Regions from separate parts of the Paenibacillus sp. 7516 genome, predicted to be linked through region 1. Evidence: riboswitches for the same ligand, from Rfam matches in the RefSeq annotation. Region 1 holds a riboswitch; each other region holds the start of a gene.
The links. Region 1 has a riboswitch for thiamine pyrophosphate ahead of CHI14_RS00535 (thiamine phosphate synthase). Riboswitches for the same ligand answer to the same signal wherever they lie in the genome.

Region 1 (9,859 bases):
CAATCACATCATTTGCGCCCTGATCAAGCCAAGCGACGATCTGTTCCGGGGGTGCCTGTGGTGTAAGCACGATTATAGGAACGACGCCTTCCTTGTACTCCATTAGCCACTGCAGTTCCTCCACAATTGAAGTGTCGTGCTCCTCATCCACCACGCCAATAATCATGCTGCAGGTTTCCAATCCAGCGTCCTGTTCCTGATACAGCTCTTCCCATTTAATATCAAAAACGGAGTAACTCTCGGCACACAACACTTCCTTAATCAAGTTCGTTCGGTCTTTGGCACCAATAAGTAAAATGGACGTTTTCATTTTCGTTTCACCCGGCCTGTCTCAAACCGCTGTCAAGGTGTAAAAATGACCAATTTCCTTATCATTTCCACCAGAAGTACAGCAACCTATTGTTTGCTTAGCATGCCGTAAAACGAAAAAGTCCATTCCCCTATAGGGAACAGACTGGAGAATTTAATCATTTAGCCAAAGTATCGATGTACGAGTGTACGAGCTTCTGCAGTATCTTTTGTACCATGAACCAGAACACGTCCATCCTGAAAAATAACCAATCGATGCACCCCTGTCGTAAAAGAGATCAGGAACGGATTGACTTCGACTGGTCCTTCATCAAGCCTCCTCAGACGCTCAGCCGTATCTTGAAGATTCAGCTTCATGGAGCGAGAAGGACGAATCTGAACCGTATCCCTGCCGCATAACACATCGGTTTTCTCCAGATTGGCAGCGGAAAGGTAAGGATAGGAGGCGGTATTTCCGCAGGAAGGACAATCTGCTTTTTTGGCCCCATCCACATTTATGGATATGTACTCATTCCGCCATACATCAAACGACAACAGCTTACGCCGCAGCGCACCTTCATTACCGCTAAGAAGCTTCATCGCTTCTGCTGTCTGGTTCGCCGTTACCATCTGCACAGCCTGAGGTATGATGCCCGATGTATCGCAAGTATCACCACCGAGCGGTACCTCGCCAAGTAAACAGTTCAAACAAGGGGTATCCCCGGGCAGGAACGTATACGTGATACCATAACTCCCCACACACCCCCCATAAATCCAGGGAATGCGGTATTTCTGGGACATGTCATTAATCAGCAGCCTTGTATCAAAATTATCCGTGGCATCCATGATGAGATCTGCATTTTGAATGAGATCCTCCAGCTCGTCTGCACGGACATCCATCACCTTGCCTTCAATGACAATCGAGGAATTGATATCGAGCAGGCGTTTTTCGGCTGCCATCGCTTTTGGCATTCGCTGAAGTGCATCCTGTTCAACATAGAGCTGCTGTCGCTGCAGGTTGCTCCATTCCACATAGTCCCGGTCCGCAATGGTAATATGTCCAATACCTGACCTGGCGAGCGTCTCCGCAATGCCGGTTCCCAGTGCACCGGCGCCCACGATAACAACCCTGCTGTTGTTCAGTCGGCGCTGCCCTTCTTTGCCAAGCGGAGCATACCGTTCCTGTCTCGAATATCGATCACTTTGCTCCGTTGAATTTGTTTCTTCTATCATGTATGAACCATTCCTTCCGCCGGACTGCTGGCTGCCGCATAACGCTTAACGGGTATCATGCCTGCTTCATAAGCAAGTCTTCCCGCTTCAACTCCCATTCGCATTGCTTTTGCCATTTTAACCGGGTTTCCCGAACCGGACACCGCCGTATTCAGCAGCACACCATCCGCCCCCAGCTCCATGGCATAAGCAGCGTCCTTGGGGGACCGTAATCCTGCATCCACAATTACAGGAACAACCGCTTGCTCCAATATGATTTCCAGGTTGTACGGGTTGATAATGCCTCTTCCTGCTCCGATTGGTGAAGCACCTGGCATGACTGCATGAACCCCGAGCAGTTGAAGCCGTTTGGCTAAAATCACATCATCCGAGATATAAGGCAGTACGGTGAATCCTTTTTCCAACAGGATCTCACAGGCCTTGTACGTTTCGATCGGGTCTGGCAGCAGTGTGATTCCATCTCCGATCACTTCTACTTTTATCATATCACAAAGTCCTGAGGCACGGGCAAGTTCAGCAGTTCGGACAGCCTCTTCTGCAGTGGAAGCTCCTGCGGTGTTAGGGAGTAAAGTAAATCGCTTTAAATCGAGTGTATCAAGGAAGTGTCGTTTACCCCGTTCTTCCAAATTCAGGCGTCGAACGGCAAAAGTCAACACTTCGGTTCCTGACGCTTCTACCGCTTGACTCTGTACATCCAAATCGTCAAATTTGCCCGTACCCAACAACAATCTAGAGTGAAATGAATGATGTCCTATCTTCAGCATGTTTTAACCGCCTCCCACAAAATGTACGATCTCAATTCGGTCTCCGTCTCTTAATACAGTCGATGCGTGTTGCTCCCTCATCAAAATCTGACGATTTAACTCAACCACCACAGTTTTCACCTGCAAATTAAAGGATTGCAGCAACTGATCCACATGATTCAAATCGTCATCAATGTTCATGCTCTGCCCGTTTACGATGATGTTCACTGCATAATCTCCTTTCTGCTCAAACGCTCCGGACTCAATTCATCAATGCCAAGTTCCTCCGAAGAATGGCCAGCAATCAAATCAGCCATCAGACTGCCGGTTATTGCGCTCAGTAAGATGCCGTTTCTGTAATGTCCAAATGCGGCATATAGCCCAGGTATGCTTTTACAAGCTCCCAGATAAGGCAAACCGTCAGGAGTCGCTGGTCGAACCCCTGCCCAAGCACGGATAAACTGGGCTTGCTGAATTCCAGGGACCCAGCCTGCTGCGGATGTAAGCAGCTTTTGAATACCTCCAACAGTAACATCCCGATCTGAGCGCCCCGGTAAACTGGTAGCTCCGATCCAGACTTCGCCGTTTGCTTTGGGGACAATGTATACATTATCTGCATAAACCGTCTTGTCAGGTCTGTAATCTGCATCATGTTTCGCATATTGAATTGCTGCAATTTCACCTTTCACCGGAAGAGTGGGCAGATTAAGACCCACCTGTTTCAACATCTCTCCACCTTGTAATCCAGCTGCGACAACAACATGCTTACACGTTAATCTTCCAATCGACGTTTCCACACCCTGGATTCCACTCGAATCCGCAGTTAGACTTACATTCTGTACTCCTTCGAATACTTTGACTCCCATTGTCTGAGCTGCCCTCGCATAGGCACGTGTCAAATTGACAGGAAGAAGCTCGCTTTCTGAAGCCCTATATAGAGCTCCGAAAGTTTCCTTGCTTATCCATGGAGCTTCACGTTGAAGATTGGAATGATCCCACCATATTTTCTCTGTAAGCAAATCTGTACTTCTTCTGGTATCACTATACTTTATCATCTCGTCTTCATTCCGAAATGGTGTAATAAATCCATTCTGCTGCAGGCCAATTTCGATGCCGCTTAGTCGTTGAAGCTGTTCTTTTTGCTGATGCAGTCGTTTTCTACTTTCATATGCTAGCTTTGACATCACAGTAGTATGAAACGACTCGCTGTCTGCAGCTAACATGCCCGCTGCGGCAGAAGATGTCTCACTTGCAATACGCGCACGCTCGATCAAAATCACTTCCTTACCTCGTGAAGCTAGCTCATACGCGATGGCACAACCTATAACGCCGCCTCCCACAACAATCGTTTCCGCATGAAGCTTGCCACGAATTTCTCCACGTATTTGGGTCGTAAAAGCTGCTCCATTTCGGTAAAGGCTGCCACTTCGTCTTCGGCCTCTTGCTTCTCCGCTCATTCATTCACCTCCGTGATTTATTCTTAATTTCTATCGTTCAACAGTCCGCCTCAAGGCTGCTGCTGAGCGTTCGGGATTATCACTGGCCCATATAGAAGATATTACTGCGGCACCACTTGCTCCAGCTGCACGTACAGCTGCTATGTTTGCCGGTCCAATACCGCCAATGGCAATTACGGGGATGGAAACAGATGAGCATATTTCAGACAGTGCAACTAGCCCTCTCGGCTTGATCCCAGGTTTGCTGCTGGAGGAAAATACATGACCATAAAAGAGGTAATCTGCTCCGCGTTCTTCAGCTTCTCTAGCTTCGTGAAGACAATGAACAGAAATGCCGAGACGAAGTCGATAGCTTTTGTTCAGGCTGCTGCCTTGAATATTCGCCATATTGGACTGACCCCAATGAACCCCCTGAAATAATACATGTTTTTCCAAATCATCCAGATCACTAAGACCATTGATCACGATCCTATCAGATGGAATTCCTGCATACAGCAAACTATACGCCCATTGAATTTTTTGTTCGGTCGTTAGATGCTTCTCCCGAATGTGGATATAGTCAAGCCAGGGCCATGCATCCGCTGCCATCTTCACAAAACGTTGTTCATCCCCTATGCCCGGCGAAACAGCATGCAGTTCAAACGATAATGAATTCATAAGTTTCCTAGAGATATCCGTTTGGTTTCACCTTCCCTGCCGTCAATATGTAAGCACAAAAAAGCCACTCCCGTAGGGAGTGGCCGCGATAACATGTCAGTTAGTTAAATGAGCTTTACATGCCAGTTGTCAGGTATACAAGCTATTAAACCATAGCCTTGATATATACGAGATACCTTCATGTTCCACTTGTGAGCATCTACATTCGCTATAATATCGAATATTAATTGGCCCATATCATTAACTAAAACGCGCCACTTCCCTACGCTGGTATAATCCAGATCAGGTGCAAAGGGTCCGGAATCGCATTATTCCATCTCAGCCGCAACGAGCGGCCCCCCTAGTGATCGTATGAAGTTGTAGCCTATGTTACCATAGACACCTTTTTTTGTCACCGTTGATTTTTTAATCTAATGTTGATGAAGGTTTTGATTGTAGAGCACTTCATTGCTCCGCAACAACTAGTTTTTTTCAGACCAGGCTTCGACGTCCCATGTTTTGGTGACCCAATCCTGATAAAATTCAGGTTCATGGGAAACGAGCAATACTGTACCTTTAAACTCTTGCAGGGCTCGTTTTAGTTCCGCTTTTGCTGTAACATCCAGGTGGTTTGTCGGTTCATCAAACAGGATCCAATTGCTTTCACGCATCAGAAGCTTGCACAAGCGAACTTTCGCTTGTTCTCCTCCGCTAAGCGCACTCAGCGGACGAGTGATGTGCTCGTTTTTCAAACCGCAGCGTGCCAGATGTCCTCGTACTTCGTTCTGTGTCAGATGGGAGAATTCGTTCCACACATCTTCAATCGGCGTAATATTGCCAGCACGGACTTCCTGTTCAAAATAAGCCGTCTCCAGATAATCCCCCAGGAACGTTTTACCGCTAATCGGAGGTATTTTCCCCAAGATGGTTTTAAGCAGCGTCGACTTACCTACACCATTACATCCAACAATGGCTATCTTCTCACCACGTTCGATTGTCATTGTCATTTTAGGCAGCAAAGGGTAGGAATAACCAATCTCAAAATCAATTCCCTCGAATACTGTTTTGCTGCTGGCACGGGCATCTTTGAATTTAAATGTCGGTTTTGCCGCTTCATCTGGGCGATCGATTCGTTCAATCTTGCCCAGCTGCTTCTCGCGGCTTTTGGCACGTCCGGAAGTGGAGGCTCTTGCCTTGTTACGCTGAATGAAATCTTCCTGTTTCTTAATATATTCCTGCTGTTTCTCATAGGCATCGATATGTTGAGCTTTTTGCATATCGGCCATTTCGAGAAACTTATTGTAGTTGGCAGCATAACGCGTCAATTTAGCAAATTCCAGATGGTAAATGACGTTAACGACTTCATTCATGAACTCCGTATCATGCGAAATCAGGATGAATGCATAAGGATAATCTTTTAAATATCGTGTTAACCATTCGATGTGTTCTACGTCCAGGTAGTTGGTTGGCTCGTCCAGCAAAAGAGCCGTCGGTTTCTCGAGCAGCAACTTGGCGAGCAATACTTTGGTTCGTTGTCCCCCGCTTAGAGCAGCAACGTCACGATCAAGCCCAATAGCGGATAATCCGAGGCCATTCGCCATTTCTTCCACTTTTACATCAATCAAATAAAAATCGCCCTGCTCAAGCTGCTCCTGGATTTCACCCATTTCTTCCAGCAATTTTTCAAGCTGGTCTGGATCTGCATCAGCCATCTGGTCAGTAATGGCCATCATTTCCTTTTCCAGCTCAAGCAGGGGAAGGAAGGCATCTTTTAAAACGTCACGGATTGTTTTGCCAGGAGTCAGCTTGGTATGCTGGTCCAAATATCCGTACCGGACCTTTGGTGTCCACTCTACTTTCCCGCTGTCTTTCAGCAATTTTCCGGTCAAAATGTTCATTAAAGTGGACTTTCCTACACCATTAGCTCCAACCAGGCCTACACGCTCTCCTGCAAGTAAACGAAAAGATACATTTTTAAATAACGTGCGGTCACCAAAATTGTGACTGACGTTTTCCACTGACAATAAACTCATGAGATGAGGTTGCTCCTATCTATTTAACATTACTTTTTATTCGGTATAGTTGATACCGGTCAAGTTCTGAACTGAAACCCTATTTTAGCACAGGACCTGCCTTTTCTGAAAGCAATGTAGTAGGCGAAGCAGTCTTACTTAGTGAACAACCTTGTTAATGTAACAATTCCCCTCAAAATACCCCGCCGCCGCGGCCTGCTTCGCATCGGTAAAAACTTCTTCAGCTCGGAAGTTATTCTTACAAGTTGCTGGATAATAATACTTTATGCTGGTAGAAGGTTCTATCCCTCCAATGACTGCTGTTCTTTTAACCAGCCTTCCTCCACCGATGGCATAGGTGTTTACCTTCTGGCTCCCTACAGGCAAGCCCTGAATAAAGGCCATGATCCCCGTATCATTAATCGTATTGTACCAATCCTCCTGAGAAATAAGAGGCAGCGTAAACGTATAGGATATCCCGTTTCTTCTTGCAAACTCATTATGCCGATTAATGACTTCGGCGAGATTCTCCTGTACGCTCATGACAATGCGAGTTTGTCTGACCTGCTCAAACGAATCTGAATTTTGCAGCAAGGGAATTCCACTAGTTGAAGCGAGTTCTCTTTGAAAACCTTCAATCCATTTCCCCTGAACGGCATCATAAGCATATACATAACCGTCGAGTGTAAAATTAATGCTGCTTCCGTCTGAATCTGAATATGTATAGGGCATTTTAGGACTCCATACCTGGCGGTACGAATCATCAGTCTCACCAGTCATCTCCCCTTCCTTAGCTAAGATATAATAACCATCGTAATCTAGTACGACTATGGCTGGTATATAATCAAACAATGCATGTATCGCATTAGGATCATCATGTATGCCCATATTCAAGGCCATCGTCTGAGTGAATGTCTGAAGCGCCAGTTCCTTATCTGCCTTTACGAATTTGGTGGAATCATAGCCTGCCTCACTGTTTTGCTTCTCATTCTGGTGCATTACATTTCCCGCGTCCAATACAGCTGTTTGGAGGGCCGATCTATACCTTTGATTTAGAAGATGAGCTTCATCCGCATTAAGGGTATGCCGAGAAATCATCCAAAAAAAGGGTAGAAATATTAGAACAAACACAATGGACAAATCAGTAATCTTCATTCAGAACCATGCCTCCATAAGTCGTAAACACTGCTGCCGCAGGAGCCGTACCATTCAGCCACTCGCGAATCAGCATGGCTGGTGTCCGATTGGTATTTTTAAGTGTAATCGTGAAGAAGTCACCCATGGTCAGTGTGTATCTACGAGGCGGATCATCGGCTGCATACTTGTCCGAGACAGGAAACATTTTTTCTAAGATTTGTGCTGAGTAATAGGCATCCTGTACCGTCTCATACGATCCTGTAAATGTACCTTGATCCATCGGATCGATGTAGTGAGGAACATATTTTTTGTGCAGATGCTCCATGGTAATCTCGTAAACATTGCCTGTTCGCGCCAGCTGTTCTTCAAATTCGGCATACATCCCAGGAGAAATGTAACCTTTCGTTCTGACCGAATCCACAAAACGGGTAACCGTCTGATAAGTGGTCATTCGCGCTATATCATCTTGTCGATCTGCCGTTTCTGCAGCCGGATATACATATAGCAGAAGTACTGCCAGCATAACTGCTAGCAGCTTGGATACAGCATTTATCAATTGATACTGGCCTCCTTCCAAAATGCAATTCGAAGCAATTCCCCGCTATCATTTCTTATAAACTCCGGTTTATAGGAAGCAGACACGTGAACAGGTATGGTCGCACTTCGGTAGATAAGTGGGTCTATCGTATACGTTTTCCCGTCAACCTGCACTTCGACTGCTGTACCCGTCATTTGTCTAACCGTATGTAACACCTCAGCTCCGCTGTAACGAAGGGGTTTGCTTATTCTTAATGTCGTATTTATTCGTCCTTCCATGTCTTCATTCGTGTGTACGCTTGAACTCAAAGCACTGTCCAATACGCTAACGCTTTGTTGTCCATACAGACAGGCTGTTACAAACAGGACAATGGCGGTGCAAAACAACATGAGCTGCTGTGTATTCCGGGACAATGAAAACCAACTCCTGTCAGGATTGCTGGAAGATTAGTCCTCTCACCACATTTGATTTGTCTTTAACGATTACGGCCTTGAACTTTCCACTTGGATTAACGTATTGATTGTCCTTTTCGCTCATGGTCTGATTAATACTGCCCACTTTGTTATCTGGAGCAACAACTGAACCGTAGTCCGCATTATTAATATCCTGAGAAATGTTCAACTCATTGCCATACCACTGACCACCCTTGTTTTTCCCTGTAATGACCTGAATACCAAATTGATCCTTGTCCGCATACTTACGCAGTGCGTTAGTAACTTGGGAGCCACTGATCGTTGTCCCGTCATACACCGTAAATGCTGCCTGAGACAATTCCGTCTGGATATCCGCAAAATTGTTCTGCGCCGTTTTGGTCGCCTCCTGAGCCGAAATAAACAGCAGCACCACAATCGTAATAAGGGCAATCGTCAAAAAGATCCCTGCTGCTACCTTTAAAGCACTTGAAGCATTGTTCATGTTAAATCCTCCTAGGTTTTGATAAATAAATGTATATCAGACTGAACGGGTTTAATCTGAACCGCTACAGTTTCTGAATTTGTTCATAATAAATGTTCATTTGCAGGAAGCTCATACCCACAAGCGGGATCACCAGATAGAGGAAAATAAGGGCATACATAGGTGCAAAGCCAATCATTCTGCCCCATGAGGCTTTTACATCTATCATTCTGGTATACTCCTGCTTCCGCTGATCAAAATAAAAAGCCATCATGCTGTCCAGATCATCAAACGCTTCACGAATCGATATTTTACCGAGTGCAAGCTGCAGTTTGTCTACCAAACGCTGAAACTCAGGCAATCCTGCATCCTCTTTCAGCTGCTCAAGTGCATTTTCTGGTCCATGTTCAAAGTGCAGCAGACATTTTTGAAGTGGTCGTTTGAAAATGACGGCAAAGCGATTAAGCCATTCCAAAATCTCTTCGACGGACATCCGGTCCATCTCACGCAAAATGGAGATCACCGTCTGATATTGGTAAATTTCATGCTTCATGTCCATGCTTCGCATTTTACGCTGGAACATCATGAGCCATATGGGCATGTAATATCCAGCCGCGCCGATAAAAATGGCAATCAGCAGCTCCCACCAGTGCAAATACTGCTTGTTGTATATTTCGAGCTTTCGAATAATGCGCAGACTCGTTTCAGTTTGTGTATCAGAGTCTAGTGGCATGGAGGAAACCTGTTGTAACATGTTAAACACGTCATCATAACTAGTTCCACGTTTCATGCCTAACTGCTCCATTACCTCTCGGTCCAAAGCTGTTTTTTCGGCAGCCTGATTCAGTTCCGCTTCGGCCATCGCTCCAAACATGCGGTCATCTCTCACCGGATCGTATAAAACATGATTTCGTTCAATAT
Region 2 (9,859 bases), on a different contig from region 1:
CTTGGTAACGGTGAACTACTGAACAATATCAGTATTAGTGCCAGACGAGCTTTGGGAGGATTCCTCATTGGTGGGGGTCTGGGTTTTCTGCTGGGAGTGCTGAACGGCATCTCCTCCCTTGCGGAAAAGATCGCCGACTCCTCGGTACAGATGATCCGTAACATTCCGCATCTGTCCTTGATCCCCCTCGTTATTGTGTGGTTCGGGATCGGTGAAGAAGCAAAATTATTTCTCGTTTCCCTGGGTGTATTCTTTCCGGTATATCTGAATACGTTCCACGGCATACGATCGGTCGATCCCGGTCTGATTGAAATGGGCAAAGTATATGGCCTCAGCCGTTGGTCCCTTTATAAAGACATTATCCTACCTGGTGCACTGCCTTCCATTCTCGTGGGTATTCGTTATGCACTTGGCATTATGTGGCTGACCCTTATCGTAGCCGAGACGGTTGCGGCGGATGCGGGGATAGGTTACATGGCGATGAATGCGCGGGAATTCATGCAGATGGATGTAATCGTCTTAAGCATTCTGCTATATGCCCTGCTGGGCAAGCTGTCCGATACCATCGCCAAATGGCTGGAACGGCGCTGGCTGCGCTGGAACCCGGCTCTATCCCGCAAGTAAAGCCAAAGGAGCGTGAATTGATCCATGAGCACAAGTCAGATCAGTCCTTTTCTTCAAGTAGATAGGGTTCAGAAATCGTATGATCAGCGGACAATTCTATCCGACATCAATGTCAATGTAAGACAAGGGGAATTTATAGCCATCGTTGGACGAAGTGGTTGTGGCAAAAGCACTTTGCTGCGTCTGATCGCCGGGCTGGAATCCCCCTCTTCCGGAAGCGTTATGCTGGGCAACAGAAAGCTTGGCAGTACAGCACCAGAGACACGGTTTCTGTTTCAGGAAGCCCGACTGCTGCCTTGGAAATCCGTGCTGGACAATGTACGGCTGGGAATCCCCGACAAGAACGATGCACGCCAGTCACTTCGCAATGTAGGACTTGGAGAGCGTGAAGGTGACTGGCCGGGGGTATTATCTGGCGGACAAAAACAACGTGTTGCCTTGGCACGGGCACTCGCAAGTCATCCGCGTTTACTGCTGCTGGATGAACCGCTGGGTGCATTGGATGCATTGACCCGAATTGAGATGCAGCAATTAATCGAACGCTTGTGGGTAGAAGAAGATCTGACTGTCATTCTGGTCACTCATGATGTCAGTGAGGCGGTTGCGCTGGCTGACAGGGTGCTGTTAATCGAGGATGGTCATATAACGATGGATACCCGAATTACGCTGGAACGTCCACGTGTTCGGGACAGCGGGTTTGCTCATTTTGAAAATCTTATTCTAAATCGCTTGTTGACTCCTTCACAAGAGACACCACAGCAGATAGCCCAGAAACAGATATCATTCTCGATCTAATTCCATTGGAAAGAAGGTATGACTATGCAATCCCTCTCAACCGTTCCCTCTCCTCCTGTTAAAGATCTGTTAAATCAAATTCCGGCTTATACACCTGCCAAATCCATGGAACAGATCCGGCGGGAATTGGGACTGGAAAGTGTAGATCGACTTGCAGCGAACGAGAATCCGTTTGGCTCTCCTCCCCTGGCAGCGGAAGCAGTCAGATCGCTGAGCTCCGATCTTCTGGCTCAATACCCCGACGGTTCCAGCCAACTGCTGCGTGACAAACTTGCGGAACGTCTGGGTGTGCGTACCTCCCAACTGGTATTTGGCAGTGGATCATTCGAGCTCCTAACCCTTACCGCTCAAGCCTATCTTAATCCCGGCGAGGAATCACTCATTCCGGTCCCCTCCTTTAACTGGTATAAGGGCGCTACGCTGCTTGCAGGCGGGGCTATTCATGAAGTGCCTTTGGTCAACCATTCACTGGACCTGGAGCAATTCCGGCAGCGGATCAATGCTTCTACCCGAATCATCTGGCTGTGCAATCCGAATAATCCAACCGGAACCATTTTCACGGCAGATGCCCTGCTTGGTTTACTCGAATATGTGCCCTCCCATGTCGTGGTTGTCCTGGACGAAGCGTATTATGAATTCGCGGAAAGTGAGGATTACCCTGATACGGTTAAGCTGCTGGAGCAGTATAATAATCTGATTATTCTGCGGACCTTCTCCAAAATATATGGACTGGCCGGCCTGCGAATTGGATATGGCATCGCGAATGAAAGCATCATTGAAGGCATTAACCGGGTCAAGCTGCCCATCAGTCTGACAGCCGCATCCCAAGCCGCTGCTTCGGCCAGCCTGGATGATCATGAATTTGTTTCTCATTGCCTGCACTACAATCGTCAGGGACGGGAAACGTTAACGCAATCCTTTGATCAGTGGAAATTACCCTACATCCCTTCCGAAACCAATTTCATCATGGTGGATCTGTTGCAGGATAGCGGCCCGATTACCAAAGAATTGTTGAACAGAGGCATCTCTGTCCGCGGCGGTGCCGAATTCGGTATGCCTACCTGGCTTCGGATTACGATTGGCACACCTGAGCAGATTGCCCGTCTGATCGGTGAGCTTGATTCACTGTTACATTCAAACAATTAGAATAGGTTACTTTCCTAACTTCTTTACGCACACTTCTTTTAAGCCGCCCTCTTTACATCTCGCGTGAATGTGATATATGCTGTGTACACAACTGCATATCTTGAACGATTGCACTAGGGGAGCCTTGCGGCTGAGACGAATGAATGTATTCGGACCCTTTGAACCTGATCTGGATCATACCAGCGGAGGGAAGTGGAGCGGACTTTCAGTTAACGGATTTTTTTCATATTCATATGAACATGAATGTCGGTTGAACTTAACAGGCCCACTCATTTCTCCGGAAATGGGCGGGCTTTTTCGCGTTTACTTAAATACAGATCGCAAACAACGTGCATTTCCGTTCAGGCAGTTTTTATTCCAAGGGGGTCAAGGAACCAGATGAGCAACGATGTACAGATTAACAACATGACCTTCACTTTTCCGGATCAGAGACATTCCCCCGTGCTCTCCAAGGTGTCGATGTGTGTAAAAAAGGGAGAATTCGTCTCGCTGATCGGCTCCAGCGGATCGGGCAAGAGCACGCTCTTCAAGCTGCTGGCAGGTTTGCTTGAACCGACAGATGGCACGATCGAAATTGCTGGGGTGCCGTCAGGACAACGACTCGGGCGGGTTGCCTACATGCCGCAGAAGGATTTGCTGTTATCCTGGCGGACGGTTATGGAGAACTGCCTGCTTCCCTCGGAGCTTGCTCCGAGGAAGCAGGACAAGATGAAGCTGCGCACTGACATTATGGCCGGACTCGACAGATTCGGCTTATCCGGCTATGAGAATGCCTACCCGGACGCACTGTCCGGCGGCATGAAGCAGCGGGTCGCCCTGCTGCGCACCTTGCTGACGGGAGGACAGCTGATGCTGCTGGACGAGCCCTTCGGCGCGCTTGACGCCATGACCAAGCGGGAGATGCATCGCTGGCTGCTTGAATTGTGGGAAGGCCTCGGCAAAACGGTGCTGTTCATCACGCATGATATTGAAGAAGCCCTTTTATTAAGTGACCGGATTATCCTACTAACTCCTGGCGGTCGGCAGCTGCTGGACATGACGGTGCCTCTGCCCCGTCCGAGACATTCGGGCATGGTCTATGATCCGGATCTTATACAGATGCGACAACGGTTGGAGGAACAACTACATGCGAAGCTTTAATGTCAGCAGATGGTTTGCCCGCTATGGCCTGTTCGCTGCGCTTCTCCTCCTGATGCTTGCCAGCTGGGAATGCATCGTTCGATTAGGCTGGGTTCCATCTTTCATTATCCCTGCACCTACATCGATAGTAAGTTCTCTAGTTGAGTATCGGCGTCTGCTCCTCGGAACCCATCTACCTGCCACATTGATGGAGGTAGCAGTTGGCTTCGGCTTGTCCATCGTGGCCGGAAGCGCTCTGGCAGCGGGCATGCACCTCAGCCCTTCGATTGAAAAGGCGCTGTACCCTTTCATCGTAATCAGCCAGACGATTCCACTGATTGCCCTGTCTCCTGTATTCATTCTGTGGTTTGGCTACACACTCTGGAGCAAAGTCGCTGTGGTGTTTCTGATCGCATTCTTCCCGATTGTGGTCAGCACCTATGATGGTCTCCGTCAAGGCGACCCGGAACAGCGCGAACTGCTGATGACCATGGGAGCAAGCAAGTGGGATCTGTTCCGCAAGCTTCAGGTACCTCTTGCGCTCCCCTCTTTCTTTTCAGGATTGAAGATGTCAGTGGTGTACTGCGTGGTCGGCGCAACCATTGGCGAATGGCTCGGAGGCAGCAAAGGTCTTGGTTATTTCAGCCGCAGAATGTCAAGCAACATGAATACGGATGCGATGTTTGCCTCCATTCTGCTGTTATCCTTGCTGGGCATCGGTCTGTTCGTGCTTATTGCCTGGCTGGAGCGAACCCTCGGATTGAAGCGGAATGCAGACCATGCACGCAGAGGAACGTCGATGAAAAGGCAATCGCAATGAGATAACAAGTGCTGCTCCTTCCTGTCGATCTCTTTGGAACATATCAGCAATTGGAACCAAACAAAAATGAACGAAACGAGGCTCATTTATCCATGAGAAAAAAGAAAATCATTCACATCCTGCTTCCTGCCCTCATCTGTTTATTGCTGATCGTCAGCGGTTGTGGCAATACAGGTGCCAAGCCCTCATCGTCCGATCCCGATCCCCAGATACAGGGCACAGATTCAACAACAACCGGATCGTCGTCTGGTGACCATGATTCATTGTCCATCATGCTTGACTGGTATCCGAACGCAGTCCATTCCTTTATATATGCAGCACAGGAAAAGGGATATTTTGCAGACCAAGGTCTCGATGTGGACATTCAGATGCCTGCCGATACGAATGATGCGCTCAAGCTTGTAGCTGCTGGCAAAGTGGATCTGGCGCTGAGCTATCAGCCGCAAATTATGCTAGCCCGTGGAGAAGGCATTCCCGTTCGATCCATTGCCGCTGTCGTTCGGCATCCACTCGTTCATCTGCTGACGGAAACGGACGGGAAGGTTAACTCACCCAAAGATCTTGAAGGAATGACGGTAGGGTATTCCTCCGTTCCCCTATATGAAGCCATGGTACGTACGATGATGAGTCAGGATGGCGGTGATCCGGACCGCATGAATTTGGTGGATGTCGGTTTTGATCTGATCCCTTCGCTGGCCTCCGGTCAGGCCGATGCGATCATGGGTGGATTTATCAATCATGAGCAGTTGATTCTCGAGAAAGAAGGTCATGCCGTCAAATCGATTAATCCCGTCGATTACGGCGTGCCGGATTATTACGAACTCGTTCTCACGGCAAGCGACGAGGGAATTGAGGCGAAGAAGGAACAGCTCACCCGCTTCGTCAAAGCGATCCAGGAAGGTCAGAACTATGTGACTGAGCATCCGGAAGAAGCATTGAACATCCTGCTCGCACACGAAAATGAGACGTCCCCGCTGGATCGGGATATTGAAACAAAGAGCCTGGACATTCTGCTGCCGCTCATGACCGAAGAAGGTACCTCGTTTGGCTGGCAGGAGACCTCCTCCTGGGAAAACGTGCGGAAGTGGCTGGTACAACGTGAGTTGGTTCCGGAGTCGGTTCAAGCCGAGGATGCGTTTATCAACTTGCAGGAGAAGTAAAACGTTCAGTTGCTGCTATAAAAATAATGGCTTATCAGGAGGGAATTTCATATGTCATATCTGGCACGTGTTCGTACTCATAATCCACTGGTTCACAATATTACCAACCTCGTGGTTGCTCCCTTTACGGCCAACGGTCTGCTCGCTCTGGGCGCCTCTCCCTTCATGGCATATGCGCATGAAGAGGTAGCCGATGTTGCCAAAATGGCCGGAGCGGTCGTGCTCAACATCGGCACACTCGATGACCAGGTCGTTCAGGCCATACGCATCGCCGGACAATCGGCCAATGCCCATCATGTGCCAGTTGTACTCGACCCGGTGGGAGCTGGCGCTACGGCCTATCGCACGGATACGGTTCAGATGCTCGTGCGTGAGCTTCGACTTACCGTACTGCGGGGCAACGTAGCCGAAGTCGCCAATGTCATAGGCGAGAACTGGAGCATCAAGGGTGTCGATGCAGGCCAGGGCGAAGGGGACCGCATCGGGATCGCCGAGCGGGCAGCGCAGAAGCTTGGCTGTGTTGTCGTTATCACTGGACGCGAGGATGTCATTACGGATGGACAGACCACGTTCCTTACGCAAAATGGACATGCCCTGCTCACCCAGGTCACTGGTGCAGGATGTTTGCTCAGCTCCATCATAGGTGCCTTTGCTGCGGTTGCACCGTCAGGAGAAGAATTGCTAAGCAGTGTTGTTGAAGCACTTGCCTTCTATGGCGTTGCAGCCGAGATCGCGGCAGCGCGCACGGCCAATCTCGGGCCAGGTAGTTTCCAGATCGAGCTGCTAAACCAGCTTGCGCTGGTAACCCCGGACGTGGTCGCTCAGCAGGCTCAGGTTCGACAGCTTGGCGGTGATACCCAATGAGTATGGCGCAGGCACTCACGATTGCCGGGTCGGATAATGGCGGCGGGGCCGGCATTCAGGCGGATTTGAAAACCTTTCAGGAGCTGGGCGCTTACGGCTTGTCTGTTATTACTGCCGTTACCGCACAGAATACACTGGGCGTTCAGGGAGTCTATCCGGTTCCCTTGGAAGGCATTGCTCGGCAGCTGGATTCTACAGGTGAAGATTTCCAGCCCGGAGCGGTAAAAACAGGCATGCTCTTCAGTGCAGAAACCATTCGCCTGGTTTCCGAGAAGTGGCGGCAATTCGGCTGGACCAATCTGGTCATTGATCCGGTCATGGTAGCGAAAGGTGGTGCCCCGTTACTCCAGCAGGAGGCGGTGCACGCCCTGGTCACGGATCTGCTTCCACATGCATTAATCACAACACCGAATATTCCGGAAGCCGAATTGATCACCGGAATGACCATCCGCAATCTGGCGGATCGTGAAGAAGCTGCCAGACGAATCGTGCATATGGGCTCTGCGTATGCTCTGGTCAAAGGCGGACATGCTGAAGGTAACGGGATGATTGTTGATGTGCTCTATGACGGCACGTCCTTTCACTATCTAGAGAACGTACGCATTGTGACACGCCACACCCATGGAACCGGATGTACGTACTCTGCCGCCATTACGGCCGAACTGGCCAAGGGCTCGTCTGTCCTGGCTGCCGTAACAACCGCGCGAGCGTTCATTCAGGCGGCCATTGAGGACGAACTGGGGATTGGGGCCGGACACGGGCCAACGAATCATTTTGCGTATCAGCGCAGACAGCGGGGTGAGCAGTAATGCGCAGATGGGATGCAGAGGCGGTACGTCAGGCCATGCAGGTGTACCTGGTGATGGGCAGCGTGAATACCACGCTGGACCCTGTGGATGTGCTGCGCCAAGCCATCGCCGGCGGCATCACGCTGTTCCAGTTCCGCGAGAAGGGAACTGGCGCCCTTGCTGGCGAAGCCCGCATCTCGCTTGCGATGCGACTTCGCGAGGTGTGCAGCCAGCACGGGATTCCGTTCATCGTGAACGATGATGTGGAGCTGGCTGTGGCAGTGGAGGCCGACGGCATGCATGTCGGCCAGGACGATGCGGACGCGGCGCTGGTACGCGCCCGCATCGGAGCCGGGCGGATGCTAGGCGTATCCGCCCACTCCGTGGCTGAGGCGCGCCGTGCCGTGCAGGCGGGCGCCGACTACCTTGGCGTCGGGCCCATGTACCCGACGCGGTCCAAGGCGGATGCCCACGCTGTGCTGGGCCCCGCCGGGGTGGCGGAACTGCGCGCCGCAGGCATCGCAGTTCCGGTGGTGGGTATCGGCGGCATTACGCCCGATACCACGGCCGCCGTGATGGCGGCAGGAGCGGACGGCGTAGCCGTCATCTCCGCCATCGCGGGCGCGGCCGATGTGCGCGCAGCGGCTGCGCAGTTCGCTACGGCGGTGCGTGGGATGCAGGCATAGCCGTGCCTCCCTGCACCGCCTCCCCTCCCCACACGCTGGGGCAGGCTGCCCCTACCAGCATGACTGCCTCACCGTTTACCCAACATTATTGTTCCATGCTGTTCCGGATGCGGCCTCCTGGCTCGCATCTTTTTTTGCCTGTTGACTCTCACGTTACGTGACGCTATACAATCGGTGGTGTAAGGAGGTGTTGATCATGGCCATGAAAGTCAAAGAAGTTGCCGAGCTTGCCTCGATCAGTGTGCGCACACTGCATCATTATGATGAGATCGGATTATTGACCCCGGACGAAGTCACTTCAGCCGGATATCGGCTGTACTCGGATGCCAATCTGGAAACACTGCAGCAGATTTTATTTTTCAGAGAGCTTGATTTCTCCCTGAAAGAGATCAAAAGCATTATCACGAATCCTTCCTTTGACCGGGAAGGAGCACTGCAGATGCACCGCCGTATTTTGCTAGAAAAGCGTCAGCGACTTGATCAAATGATCGCCACCATTGATCGAAGCGTTTTGCATATGAGAGGAGAGATACACATGACAACGAAAGAACAGTTCGAAGGATTCGACTTCAGCAAAAATCCGTATGAACAGGAAGCCAGAGAGCGTTGGGGAGACGAAGCTGTAGAAAAAGCAAACCAGAAACTTCAGGGCAAATCTGCCCAAGAACAGAAAGCCCTGTCTGATGAAATGAATGAAATTTATACACGACTGGCTGAACTACGTCACAACGATCCTGCCTCGAACGAGGCTCAGGCAGGAATCGCCGAATGGTATGCCTACCTGAACACTATGGGGAACTATTCCGCGGAGGCTTTCAGAGGACTCGGACAGATGTATGTGGAAGACGAACGCTTCACGCGTAATATCGATCAATTTGGCGAAGGCTTGGCCCTGTTCATGAGGGATGCGATGGCGGTCTTTGCTGACCGTAAGAGCTAATGCTATATGCTTTTCTCATGACATCCGATCTACTCCAAGTATAAAAAAGGGACGTACGCCAGTAGGCGTTACGTCCCTTTCCCTGTATCTCAGCCGCAATGTAAGGGACCCCTTCCGGCCCTTCACTCTGAGTACTTTTTACATGATATAACCAGTGACTACATTGCACCGTTCTGATTACCGAGGTAGCGTTCTCCTATTAAGCTCTGGGCGCTTGATCGGATGACGAAGCCGTCGATGCCAGGCTGGTCTTCGCCATGCGTGCCGGAATCCGCCATGCGGATAAAATAGCCAGCACGATGAATAACAGATCAATCGGCTCACTGAAGTAATCGGTAATGGTTGCGAAGAACTCGCGGATGATCTCAACATCAAACGCCAGTTCCATCATTCCGATATCTCCGAACAACTGGGATGTAAAATAAACCACGGTAAGATACTTACCCAGCAAAATGCCGAGAAGTGCGAAAATAACCGCAATGATTTTATGTACCGTTGCAATCCGTTTGTTGGAGAACAACACAACCGCATACCCCGTAAGTGCCCCAATCAAGATAGCGATAAGCCCCACCTCATATTCCGTTGATGCTGCAATTGCTGCCCACACGGCTCCCCCAACAATCGCTGCAATCAACCCACCGATGATCGGCAAGCCAATTCGGATTCCTTGTTTCTCTTCCACGTGCTTTTCCCTCCTGAGTCATGCTTATGCTTATTTTCCAGAATTCACCTTTCTTATGAAACCACAAAATGTGCCTTCTTTCAACAAATTTCTATTCTTTTCTGAAAATTATAAGAAAGAAAGCACGGCGATTCGCATTATATATTACAGCAACGCAAAGATCCCTTCTGCCAGCCTTAAGCTGAAGAAGGGATCTTTAACTCCGGATCATTTATAATCCAAACTCTGCTGACAT
Region 3 (9,859 bases), on a different contig from region 1:
GGTGCTTATCGTGATGAATGCGCATCGTCATCTCGTCAATATGCGGTTCAAGTGCGTTGTAGGCGTAGGGCAGAGGAGGCAGCGTGTGTCCTCCAATCGGAACAGGTCTCTCCTTCACAGGAGGTGTAGAAGGCAAGGTGATGCTCTCTGTCGTACCGGAAGAAGACGATAGACCGGAGACCTCTGAAGACTGCACCTGTGAAGAAGATGATGAAGGTGCCAGGGCTGATGGAGCATTCGTTTTTCCAGCGATGGATGACGGCTCCTCTGCTGCTTCGCGCTCGGTGCGTCCTGACAATTGAACATACTTTTCCAAAGAAAAGGGTGTATCACTTGCCGTATCCCGCATGATTCCGGGCTGAATTAAGGTATCGAGTACGCCGAGGAAATACTCCGATTCGCGGATAAAATGCAGAATGACTGCCTTAGCGAGCGGGACAGCTTGCACAGCGGCACTTTGCTCAAGCAGGACGTACAGCTGCCTGATGAACTCCCGCGATTGTGAACGTGCAGAGGCGACAAGCTGTTCTACACATCCGATGATGTACGGGGCAGGCGGATGGGTTCCGGGTAACAGCTGTTTCAACAGCTGGCTCGCTACCTTCTCGGTATTTTTAAACGTCACTGCCCATTCTTCAAGCAGCTTCACATAAGTGGGCTCCAGATCGGGAACCAGTGCCCGAATAACAAGCGTATGCTCTTTCTCCTGCTCCTTCCAGAACCTTATCTCCTCCAGGATGCGCAGAGGTAGCAAGGGTCCATAGCCAGACCAATTCATATGCGGCAAACCTCCATTCAATTCAATTGTAATATCAGCCCTTCAAGGGATAGGGTGTGTGATTAACCTTTTATAATCGTCCCAAAAGTATATTCTCCTGCCATGTTGTCCTATGTGTGCATAAAAAAAGAGCCCCATAGGGGCTCTGATCACCGGAAGATTCTATTCACCGGTATTGGTATTTTCCACATCGTCGCTGCTTGTCTTCGTCACATGACTCAGGAATGTAGAGACACGGCGGAGATACTCCTTCGGATGTTCCCGGAAGATCAGCTCATGATGCGCGTCCTGTACGATCCATTCCTCTGAGTAGGTGTTCGTCTGGTTGGCAGCGAGAAGCTCGGCGATCGGATATGGAGCTTTCTCGTCCTCCGTCCCGTGAATGAAGAAGATCGGGAACGGATAGTCTTTCTTTTTGACTTCCTGATACGGAATCTGCTGCAATCCGGTGCCATTCAGAACCGGGAATAACAGATTCATAATCTGCAGAGTTGGTTGTCGCGGCAGATCGATCTGGTTATGAATGTTGTGATACAGCGTATCCGGCTCCAGCAGGAAGGTGCTGTCGAGAATCATGGCATCCACGTTCTCGGTTAGCAGCCCCGTCTGTAATGCTGTGCCTGCGCCCATCGAGAATCCCCAGACGACAAGCTCCTGAGCACCGCGCTGCTTGGCGAACTGAATCGCACCAAGCAATTGCTGGGACTCGGCTTTGCCTCCTGTAGCGACTGCCTTGTTCACCTGTGAGGCGAAACCATAGTCAAACATCACTACATTGAACCCGAGCTGGTGGGCATAGTGAGCCAGGTCATACATGGGAACCCAGGTTTCCTCCCGATTGGCCCCATATCCATGACTGAAGATGATGGTCTTGTTGACTTCCGTGTCTGCGGGGATATACCAGCCCTGCATCGTACGGCTGCCGTCTGCTGCCGGGAACGTGATATCCTCATACTTCATGTTCTTGGCCTGCATTGGATTGGAGAACACGGGAGCTACGGTCGGGTTGGATAATACCCAGGCAATATAGCCGTGTAAGGCAATGAAACAAAAGAGCAGAAAAAATACAACGGAGAGCAGCAACGCTACGATAATATGTTTGAACCGGATCAGCCTCGGTGATAACGAAGAAGGCAGATCGGACACTTTCGTTTGCAGCGGGGCTTCGCTCTGGGATGTCGGAAACATGATTGCCCCTCCTTATTAAGATCAATTGAAGATAACAACGAGTTCAGATTAGATCGTATGTCTTGGTGTCCTTGCTGGCATGTGCAGCAAAGTCTTGCTTTTATATCTTTATCGTATGTTTCCATATAGTCAAAGTCAATTGATTGGAGGCATTTGTTACGCAATTGTTATATAGTTCAAAAGATATATGGGTAACATTTCCTGATGGTGCAAATTGCAGGGGATTTAGTCTTATAAAAAGAAAATATTTACACTTCTTATCATCATGATTTGGCTCATTTTGGTTTACAGATGAGATCGTTTCTCATATAATTTATGTAACCAAGTTTCATGTGATGAAACATGAGGAGGGCATTATGCCATGGAAGACCGCAAATTAACCGTCCGGGCTGTGGAACGGGCGCTGGATATATTATTATGTTTTACCACACGGAGCGATCTGGGACTCACGGAAATTGCGAGCCAGATTGGTTTGCACAAAAGTACGGTTCATCGTCTGATGGCGACGCTGGAGGAGAAGGGTTTCGTCATTCGCGATGCGGCCACTGAGAAATACAGGCTGGGCATTCGGATCTGGGAGCTGTCTGCTCATATGTCCCGCAGTGATGACCCTGCCATTTTGCTGCTTCCTGCAATGGAGCGGCTCAGAGATCGATTGGGAGAAACGGTCAGTCTGTACCTGCGGGACGGCAGTGAACGTATCCGTATTCAGGCTGTTCAGAGTGATCAGGCCATTCGGCGGGTGGCTCCGGTTGGCGTACGTCTTCCCCTTTCCGTAGGGGCATCCAGCAAGGTACTCATGGCATTTGCGACGGAAGAAGACCGGGAGGAACTGATGAATGGCCCGGAATGGCCCGTATTTATCGATCCCGAAGTTTACCTGGCACAGATGGGAGATATCCGGGAGAATGGATATGCGACCAGCTACGAAGAACGTGAGCCTGGAGCGGCTGCAGTATCGGTGCCCATTATGGATCGGAAGGGGAATATTGCTGCAGCGCTCTCCGTATCCGGTCCTGTTAGCCGCCTGTCCCAGGAAACTTTGCACGAATATGCACCTGTACTGAAGGAAGCGGCCGCGCAGATGGGCCTCATGTTGTCCTGATCCGGCATGCAATGGAATATAAAGGGTTGTTTTTCTGATGAGCTTGCGCTAGTCTGTAATGGACAGCCCGACGGGGCTGGAATGAATTGAATATGGAACTGCGGTACACATACCGCAACTTGTAACGTTACTAGGGGAGTCCGAATTGTCCGGACTGAGACGGGATCGCAAGAGATTCCGGACCCTTTGCACCTGATCTGGATCATACCAGCGTAGGGAAGTAATCGGCGATATAACCACGAACACCTGCATAATCTAGCCTTTGGCATGTCTCCACTTGTAGGAGCTTGGCATCAGGCTTGCTTGTTATGGGTGATGGACATAAGCCGGTTCCCTCGGGAACCGGCTTTTTTATATACAGTGTCAAGCGATCATCCGCAGCAGAGGGGGGGTATCTTCTTTTGCGGGGGAGCTGGAGTTGGGTATAACCCACTTATGCCAAGGCCAGATTCGGTCTGAGCTATGCCGCTGTAATGTTCTTTCTTCGGAAGTTGGCCGCTCTTTTCTTGCCTATGCGTGGATGATATGGAACGGGTGCACGAGCAATCAAACTGGCCCATCCATGGGACGACCAACGAGGAGGAAGAGGTAGCGATGAATACAAACAACAGAACAACGGTACAGGAACATTCAGGACAGGGATTGGAAAAGGGAGCAGTGGTGGCGGGACGGGTCCAACCGTTTCCCGGCAGCCGCAAAGTTTACATTCAGGGCTCGCGTCCGGACATTGCAGTACCCGAGCGTGAAATTGCCCTTCATGACACGAATACACCCCAAGGGGTGGAGCATAACGAGCCACTTCGCGTGTACGATACGAGCGGCCCTATGACGGATCCCGGATTTCACGCCGATATCCGGGCAGGTCTGCCCGCTTTGCGTGCACGCTGGATCACAGAACGTAACGATGTAGAGGCGTACCAGGGACGTACCGTCAAACCGGAGGATAACGGGCTTAAGCCAGGAGGGAAGAGAACCGGAGCTGAAGAATATCCAGGCCTCCGCGGCAAACCGCTGCGTGCACAATCCGGACGCTGTGTCACTCAGATGCATTATGCGAGGCAGGGCATCATTACGCCTGAGATGGAGTTTGCTGCTATCCGTGAGGGCGTGGAGCCGGAATTCGTCCGGCAAGAGCTGGCGAGCGGCAGGGCCATTCTGCCATCGAATATCAATCATCCGGAGAGCGAACCGATGCTGATCGGACGTCATTTCCACGTGAAGATCAACGCGAATATTGGCAACTCTGCCGTATCCTCTTCGATTGAAGAAGAAGTGGAGAAAATGACTTGGGCGGTACGATGGGGGTCCGATACGGTAATGGATCTTTCCACAGGCAAGGATATCCATACCACCCGGGAGTGGATCATCCGTAATTCCCCGGTACCGATTGGGACGGTGCCGCTGTATCAGGCGCTGGAGAAGGTGAATGGCGAAGCCGAGGCACTTACCTGGGAGTTGTACCGGGATACGCTCATTGAGCAGGCAGAGCAGGGTGTGGATTACTTTACGATCCATGCAGGCGTGCTGCTGCGTTACATACCGATGACGGCCAAACGGATGACCGGCATTGTTTCAAGAGGTGGTTCCATTATGGCGGCATGGTGCCTTGCACATCATCAGGAGAACTTTTTGTACACGCATTTTGAGGAAATCTGTGAAATCATGAAAAGGTATGATGTAGCCTTCTCTCTCGGAGATGGACTCCGCCCGGGCAGCATCTATGATGCCAATGACGAAGCCCAGATGGCTGAACTAGCTACGCTCGGTGAACTGACACAGATTGCATGGAAGCATGATGTGCAGGTGATGATTGAGGGGCCAGGACATGTGCCGATGCATAAGATCAAGGAGAATGTCGACCTTCAGATGGAGATCTGCAAGGAGGCACCATTCTATACACTCGGTCCGCTGACAACCGATATTGCACCAGGCTATGACCATATTACCTCAGCCATTGGAGCGGCGATGATCGGCTGGTTCGGAACGTCGATGCTCTGCTATGTGACACCAAAGGAACACTTGGGCCTGCCGAACAAGGATGATGTTCGGGAAGGCGTTATTGCCTACAAGATTGCGGCACATGCCGCTGATCTGGCCAAAGGCCATCCGCGTGCACAGCGCCGGGATGACGCGCTGTCGAAGGCCCGCTTCGAATTCCGCTGGCGGGATCAGTTCAACCTGTCACTGGATCCGGAACGTGCGCTATCCTATCACGATGAGACCCTTCCGGCTGAAGGGGCCAAGGAGGCCCATTTCTGCTCCATGTGTGGGCCTAAATTTTGCAGCATGCGCATTACGCAGGATATTCGTGCCTTTGCCGCAGACAAGGGCTTGTCCGAGAATGAGGCTGTAGCAGCCGGGATGCAGGAGAAGGCTGAGGAATACCGGACTCGATCCTAAGCTCGTTACAGCGCAATTTAAGCAGCCTAAGATAACTAAAAGCCGTTCTCTCCACTACTGGGAGAAGAACGGCTTTTTGGTTGTAATCCTTTAGCTTCGTTGATAAGAAATGTAAACTTCCGGATATTTCTATGTTGGAGCTAGCTAATGGCTGCTCCTGCACAGCGTTGGCGTCAGGTATTCCTACGAGTGCAGGCCCTCCTTCGAGAGCCTTTTTAATGCGTGAAAGGCAGAGGTAGCTTTCATTCCTCGGAATAACCCTAACTAACGCCTACCAATATTTAATTGCTGCTCCAAATAAGATGCCAGCGATTCGAGCGGGCTGTAAATCTCACTACCCGTATTTGCTGAAGCTAGGGCAGCCGCGGGAGCCATGGACAGCTGAGCAGCTACAATTATTTTCTCTGGTGACTGTACAGCTAGCTGCTGCAGGCCCGTAGTCACCATCTCCATATATCCTTCCTTATCGCCGCGCATGATCAGCTCAAATGTACCAGGAATTAATGCGGCCTTCGTTCTCGAAGCGGCGGCAACGTTTGCCTGCTCGTTGATTTCACCTTGCTGTAGTGCTTCATTGATCCGCGCCATCGTTCCTTCAACCGTTGCTGCATTGGTAAAAGCAAGAATGTATTCCTGCGAATCCTGCTGCAGCTTATGCAATAATGGATCATCAATACCGATAACGGGGATGGAGACATGCTGTGCTTCGTGCGCCAGTACTGCGGCAAACAGGGTGCAGGTGACCAGAATGGCATCTGCATGACACTGGGCAATCCACTTTAATGTCTGGGATACTTTTTCTCGAATGACAGCCTCTGAGAAGTTCTTATCCTGCTTAAGGCGATCCAGACCGGGATCGACATAATGCACAAGTTCCACTTCATAGGAGGCGAGCGCCTCTTCAATGAGTGCGATGTTGGAGTAGTGAGCGTGATAACAGCCGATCGTGATCATAATGACATCCCCTTTGCCAATGCTTCTTTTTGTGAGTCGTGAGTGCTGCAGATATTTAATCTATTATAGAAATGCGACCGGGAACTGTACAGCGTTTAAACCAACGCCAATAACCGTCTCTCCGCCAAACGGCAGAAGGACGGTTCTATAATCAGACTCCAATACAGTCAGGTTTCATTTTATCGCATGGAAGGAGATGCGTTCTTTTGAGCCATTTTTTGCTGCAGAATCTCGTGAAAGGATAGACCTTGAGTGTTCTCATTCTCCTTTTTGGGAGCAGTGGTCGCCGTGTTGCGCGGATATTGGTGGTGGTACGGGATCATTTGCTGAATAGGCATGCGGATCATCTTGGTTCCTCCTTTTGGGTTAGATATATAAGTTGAGCCTATAAATATTAAATTCATCTTATATGGGCTATGTATTTAAACAGGTAGTCGTTCCAAGTGCGCATATAGGTACATGTGACTTGTTAGACGAAATCGGGAAATTATGACGTAATTCCAATTGGATTGTAGTGATTTTACCCCGTATTCAGGAGATGTAAACGGTTTGAGGGAAATTCAGGAGAAAAGAACCTGAAATAAAGGGTTTGATATGGGAGGAACGAATCGGTTGTTAAGTGAATAGTCCCAGTTTTAGGAATGTCAATTATGTCGAAAATAAGACAAATTATCTGGGAGAGTAGGTATCGTTGAAGCTAACTAACTTGGTACCATAGTCGGTTGTGGTGAGCGAGAAGGGGGGAGTTTTATACGTGTTTTGCAGGTGAAACAGGGAGTTGCACAAAAAAAAGCCATCCAGCGAACTGGACGGCTTGTGTAACGTTATCAACGCATGTAAATGAAAGATGTCACTGTTCTGTAGTTGGCCTAGCTTGATTTACCGCAATATAGATATCGACCTGAACATGGGCAGGATCCATACTCCGTTCATCATATAACTCGAAATCACCGGTAAACGTTCGCTCATTCTGATTGCTCCAGCCCCAAACGGCGCCCCATGCTTCACCTACAACTTCTGCCATTGGACCCTTGCGGGAGGTGAATACGGCGTATGTTGCTGGTGGCAATTCAACCGAGTTCATGCCAGCAGGTAGCGTTTCATCTGCAGCTACCTCGTGGCCTACGAGGATGGTGTATTCCCCGTGTATACCATCGGTATAATCTGTATAGCAGCCGTATCGGGGTGCTTCCGGTGCAGGGATGTGCCCTGATGAGAAGTAGCGGCTCCACAGATCCTGAATGCAGCCATGGCCGCTCATCTCGATCGCGTTGGTCGTTCTAGCCGATATGCCAGCCAGGCGTTTGCCAGGAAGTGTAACATATCGAACAGGTTGAACGGAGTGCTTATTGTTGTTACCTTCTGGATTGGAGGGGCTCCATCGTTTCAAAAAGGGAAGCTGATTGCGCAGCATTGCCCGCGCTGATTCCTCACCCATACCTTCTTCCATGAGGATCGCGGTGCACATCTCAATCATGCCTTCCATTGTAATGTTGGGCTGTTGGAACATGCCTTCTTTGTAGCAATAGATGCAGTATTCACGGGTTGCACTTCCATCTGCTTCCGTTCCGAATTGGGTAGGGGTGGTCAGCGGCATTCCGCAGCTCTGGCATATAGTGACGTTCATTCACAATTCCTCCTCGTTATGTAAAGCTTGAATATAGATGAAGTATAACGAGAGGAACTGGACATCAGTCTGTCAGGTTTGCGGAGGAGCAGTATAATTTTGCACGATTTGTTCTGCAATCCGGCGAATCTCGTCACGTATATGAAGAGGCTCCAATACCTCTGCATCTCCGCCAAAGCCAAGAATGAACCCGTACAGCCAGTTATCTTCTGGAAAAGCCACCTGACTTATATAATATCCCTGGCCGTCGGGGATCACGTTCTCTATGCCAAACCACTCTTCGGCGATATGACGGACACGGGCGTGGAATCTCATCGTCATGGCAACCGTGTTCCCTGGAGTCGCCCATTCCTGCTGCCAGGGCCTGTCCTGCAGGTTGATGGGTTTGCGTTCGAAGCTTCCATGAGCAAGTGTCACGTCCTGCATACGGACCAGTTTGAACATGCGAAACTCATTACGCTCATGACAGAACGCATAGAGGTACCAGGAGTGCTTTTTAAGAACTAGGGTATGAGGATCGACGGTTCTGTGAGTTTGGGCTCCTTCGGCGCTGCAGTAGGTAAAGGTGATTGAACGCAGCTGATCCAGTCCCTGTTCAATGATTTGCAGTTTGTTTTGTAGCGCTTCCGGGTGGGTCCACATCGAATAATCCACAATGAAACGATTGGTTTCGGCCTGAAAGTCATCGTTTTTGGATTCCGGCACAATGCTGCTTAGTTTCTCCATCAACAGTTCCCGTGCAACATTGGTATGCGATGTGGAGACACTGCGCAGTGCGGTAACAATAGAGGCCAGATCCCGGTCGGTCAATACGTTTCGATCCAGACGATAACCTTCCGCAAGGCCGATGCCACCGCTCATGCCCTGGTACGTCACGACAGGAATGCCTGCCTGGCCCAGGGTATCAATGTCACGATAAATGGTGCGGATAGAAACTTCAAACGTGTCTGCCAGATCCTTGGCCTGTACACGGCCGCGATTGATTAGTAGTACAACGATGGCTAATAAACGGTCCAATTTCATAAAAAGGTTTCCTCTCAATGATTTATATGTTGGATTCAGATATGTTATATTGTTGAGCATCACATATAGGAGTGGGATAAGCAATGAAGCGAATTACGATTCTGATTGCGGACGATGAAGTTGAGATCGCTGATCTGGTTGCTTTGCATTTGCAAAAAGAAGGATACCACATCGTCACGGCATACGATGGCAAGTCGGCCCTGCACGCCATTCAGACACAAGCGATCGATTTGGCAGTCCTGGACATTATGATGCCAGGCATGGACGGTTATGAGGTCACCCGCAAAATTCGGGAACAGCACCACATGCCAATCATTTTCCTGAGTGCCAAAACGTCGGATATGGACAAAATTACGGGTCTCGTGATGGGCGCTGATGATTACATGACCAAACCGTTCAATCCCATGGAGCTCGTAGCCCGGGTGAACTCCCAGCTTCGTCGTTCCTTGCAATTCAGTCAGTCTGTACCTGTCCAGCGTTCCATTCTGGAGAAGGGCGGACTCGTCATCGCGCCGGATCAGCATAGCGTAACACTCTACGGCAAACCAGTGGAACTAACACCGAAGGAGTTCGACATTCTGTATCTGCTCGCGAGCCACCCCAAGCAGGTGTTCAGCGCGGAAAGCATTTTTGAACAGGTATGGGGAGAGGCTTATTACGAGAGCGGCAATACTGTAATGGTCCATATTCGAACCCTGCGCAAAAAGCTCGGAGAAGATCTGGACAAGAACAAGTTTATCAAAACGATCTGGGGCGTGGGGTATACATTTAATGACTAAACGAA

Region 2: linked by a shared signal. The riboswitch ahead of CHI14_RS11665 (ABC transporter ATP-binding protein) and the one ahead of CHI14_RS00535 (thiamine phosphate synthase) in region 1 are both predicted to bind thiamine pyrophosphate.
Region 3: linked by a shared signal. The riboswitch ahead of thiC (phosphomethylpyrimidine synthase ThiC) and the one ahead of CHI14_RS00535 (thiamine phosphate synthase) in region 1 are both predicted to bind thiamine pyrophosphate.

What each region holds. Positions count from the first base shown of each region.
Region 1 covers NZ_NPBI01000002.1:91,931-101,789, reverse strand. The annotation lists gene CHI14_RS00560 (response regulator transcription factor) at 1-310, opposite strand, end outside; gene CHI14_RS00555 (ThiF family adenylyltransferase) at 472-1,521, opposite strand; gene CHI14_RS00550 (thiazole synthase) at 1,518-2,285, opposite strand; gene thiS (sulfur carrier protein ThiS) at 2,289-2,492, opposite strand; gene thiO (glycine oxidase ThiO) at 2,489-3,721, opposite strand; gene CHI14_RS00535 (thiamine phosphate synthase) at 3,752-4,378, opposite strand; TPP riboswitch at 4,621-4,730, opposite strand; gene CHI14_RS00530 (ABC-F family ATP-binding cassette domain-containing protein) at 4,840-6,390, opposite strand; gene CHI14_RS00525 (hypothetical protein) at 6,529-7,524, opposite strand; gene CHI14_RS00520 (hypothetical protein) at 7,511-8,062, opposite strand; gene CHI14_RS00515 (hypothetical protein) at 8,059-8,457, opposite strand; gene CHI14_RS00510 (ABC transporter permease) at 8,474-8,959, opposite strand; gene CHI14_RS00505 (hypothetical protein) at 9,024-9,859, opposite strand, start outside.
Region 2 covers NZ_NPBI01000012.1:80,280-90,138, reverse strand. The annotation lists gene CHI14_RS11680 (ABC transporter permease subunit) at 1-624, shown strand, start outside; gene CHI14_RS11675 (ATP-binding cassette domain-containing protein) at 649-1,419, shown strand; gene hisC (histidinol-phosphate transaminase) at 1,438-2,565, shown strand; TPP riboswitch at 2,671-2,773, shown strand; gene CHI14_RS11665 (ABC transporter ATP-binding protein) at 2,944-3,705, shown strand; gene CHI14_RS11660 (ABC transporter permease) at 3,692-4,504, shown strand; gene CHI14_RS11655 (ABC transporter substrate-binding protein) at 4,597-5,664, shown strand; gene thiM (hydroxyethylthiazole kinase) at 5,716-6,528, shown strand; gene thiD (bifunctional hydroxymethylpyrimidine kinase/phosphomethylpyrimidine kinase) at 6,525-7,337, shown strand; gene thiE (thiamine phosphate synthase) at 7,337-8,002, shown strand; gene CHI14_RS11635 (MerR family transcriptional regulator) at 8,199-8,942, shown strand; gene CHI14_RS11630 (hypothetical protein) at 9,142-9,624, opposite strand.
Region 3 covers NZ_NPBI01000041.1:59,850-69,708, reverse strand. The annotation lists gene CHI14_RS27530 (Fe-Mn family superoxide dismutase) at 1-778, opposite strand, end outside; gene CHI14_RS27525 (alpha/beta hydrolase) at 941-1,966, opposite strand; gene CHI14_RS27520 (IclR family transcriptional regulator) at 2,328-3,071, shown strand; TPP riboswitch at 3,194-3,307, shown strand; gene thiC (phosphomethylpyrimidine synthase ThiC) at 3,597-5,471, shown strand; gene CHI14_RS27510 (hypothetical protein) at 5,736-6,425, opposite strand; gene CHI14_RS30240 (hypothetical protein) at 6,605-6,772, opposite strand; gene CHI14_RS27505 (zinc ribbon domain-containing protein) at 7,276-8,052, opposite strand; gene CHI14_RS27500 (helix-turn-helix transcriptional regulator) at 8,125-9,075, opposite strand; gene CHI14_RS27495 (response regulator transcription factor) at 9,159-9,854, shown strand; gene CHI14_RS27490 (HAMP domain-containing sensor histidine kinase) at 9,847-9,859, shown strand, end outside.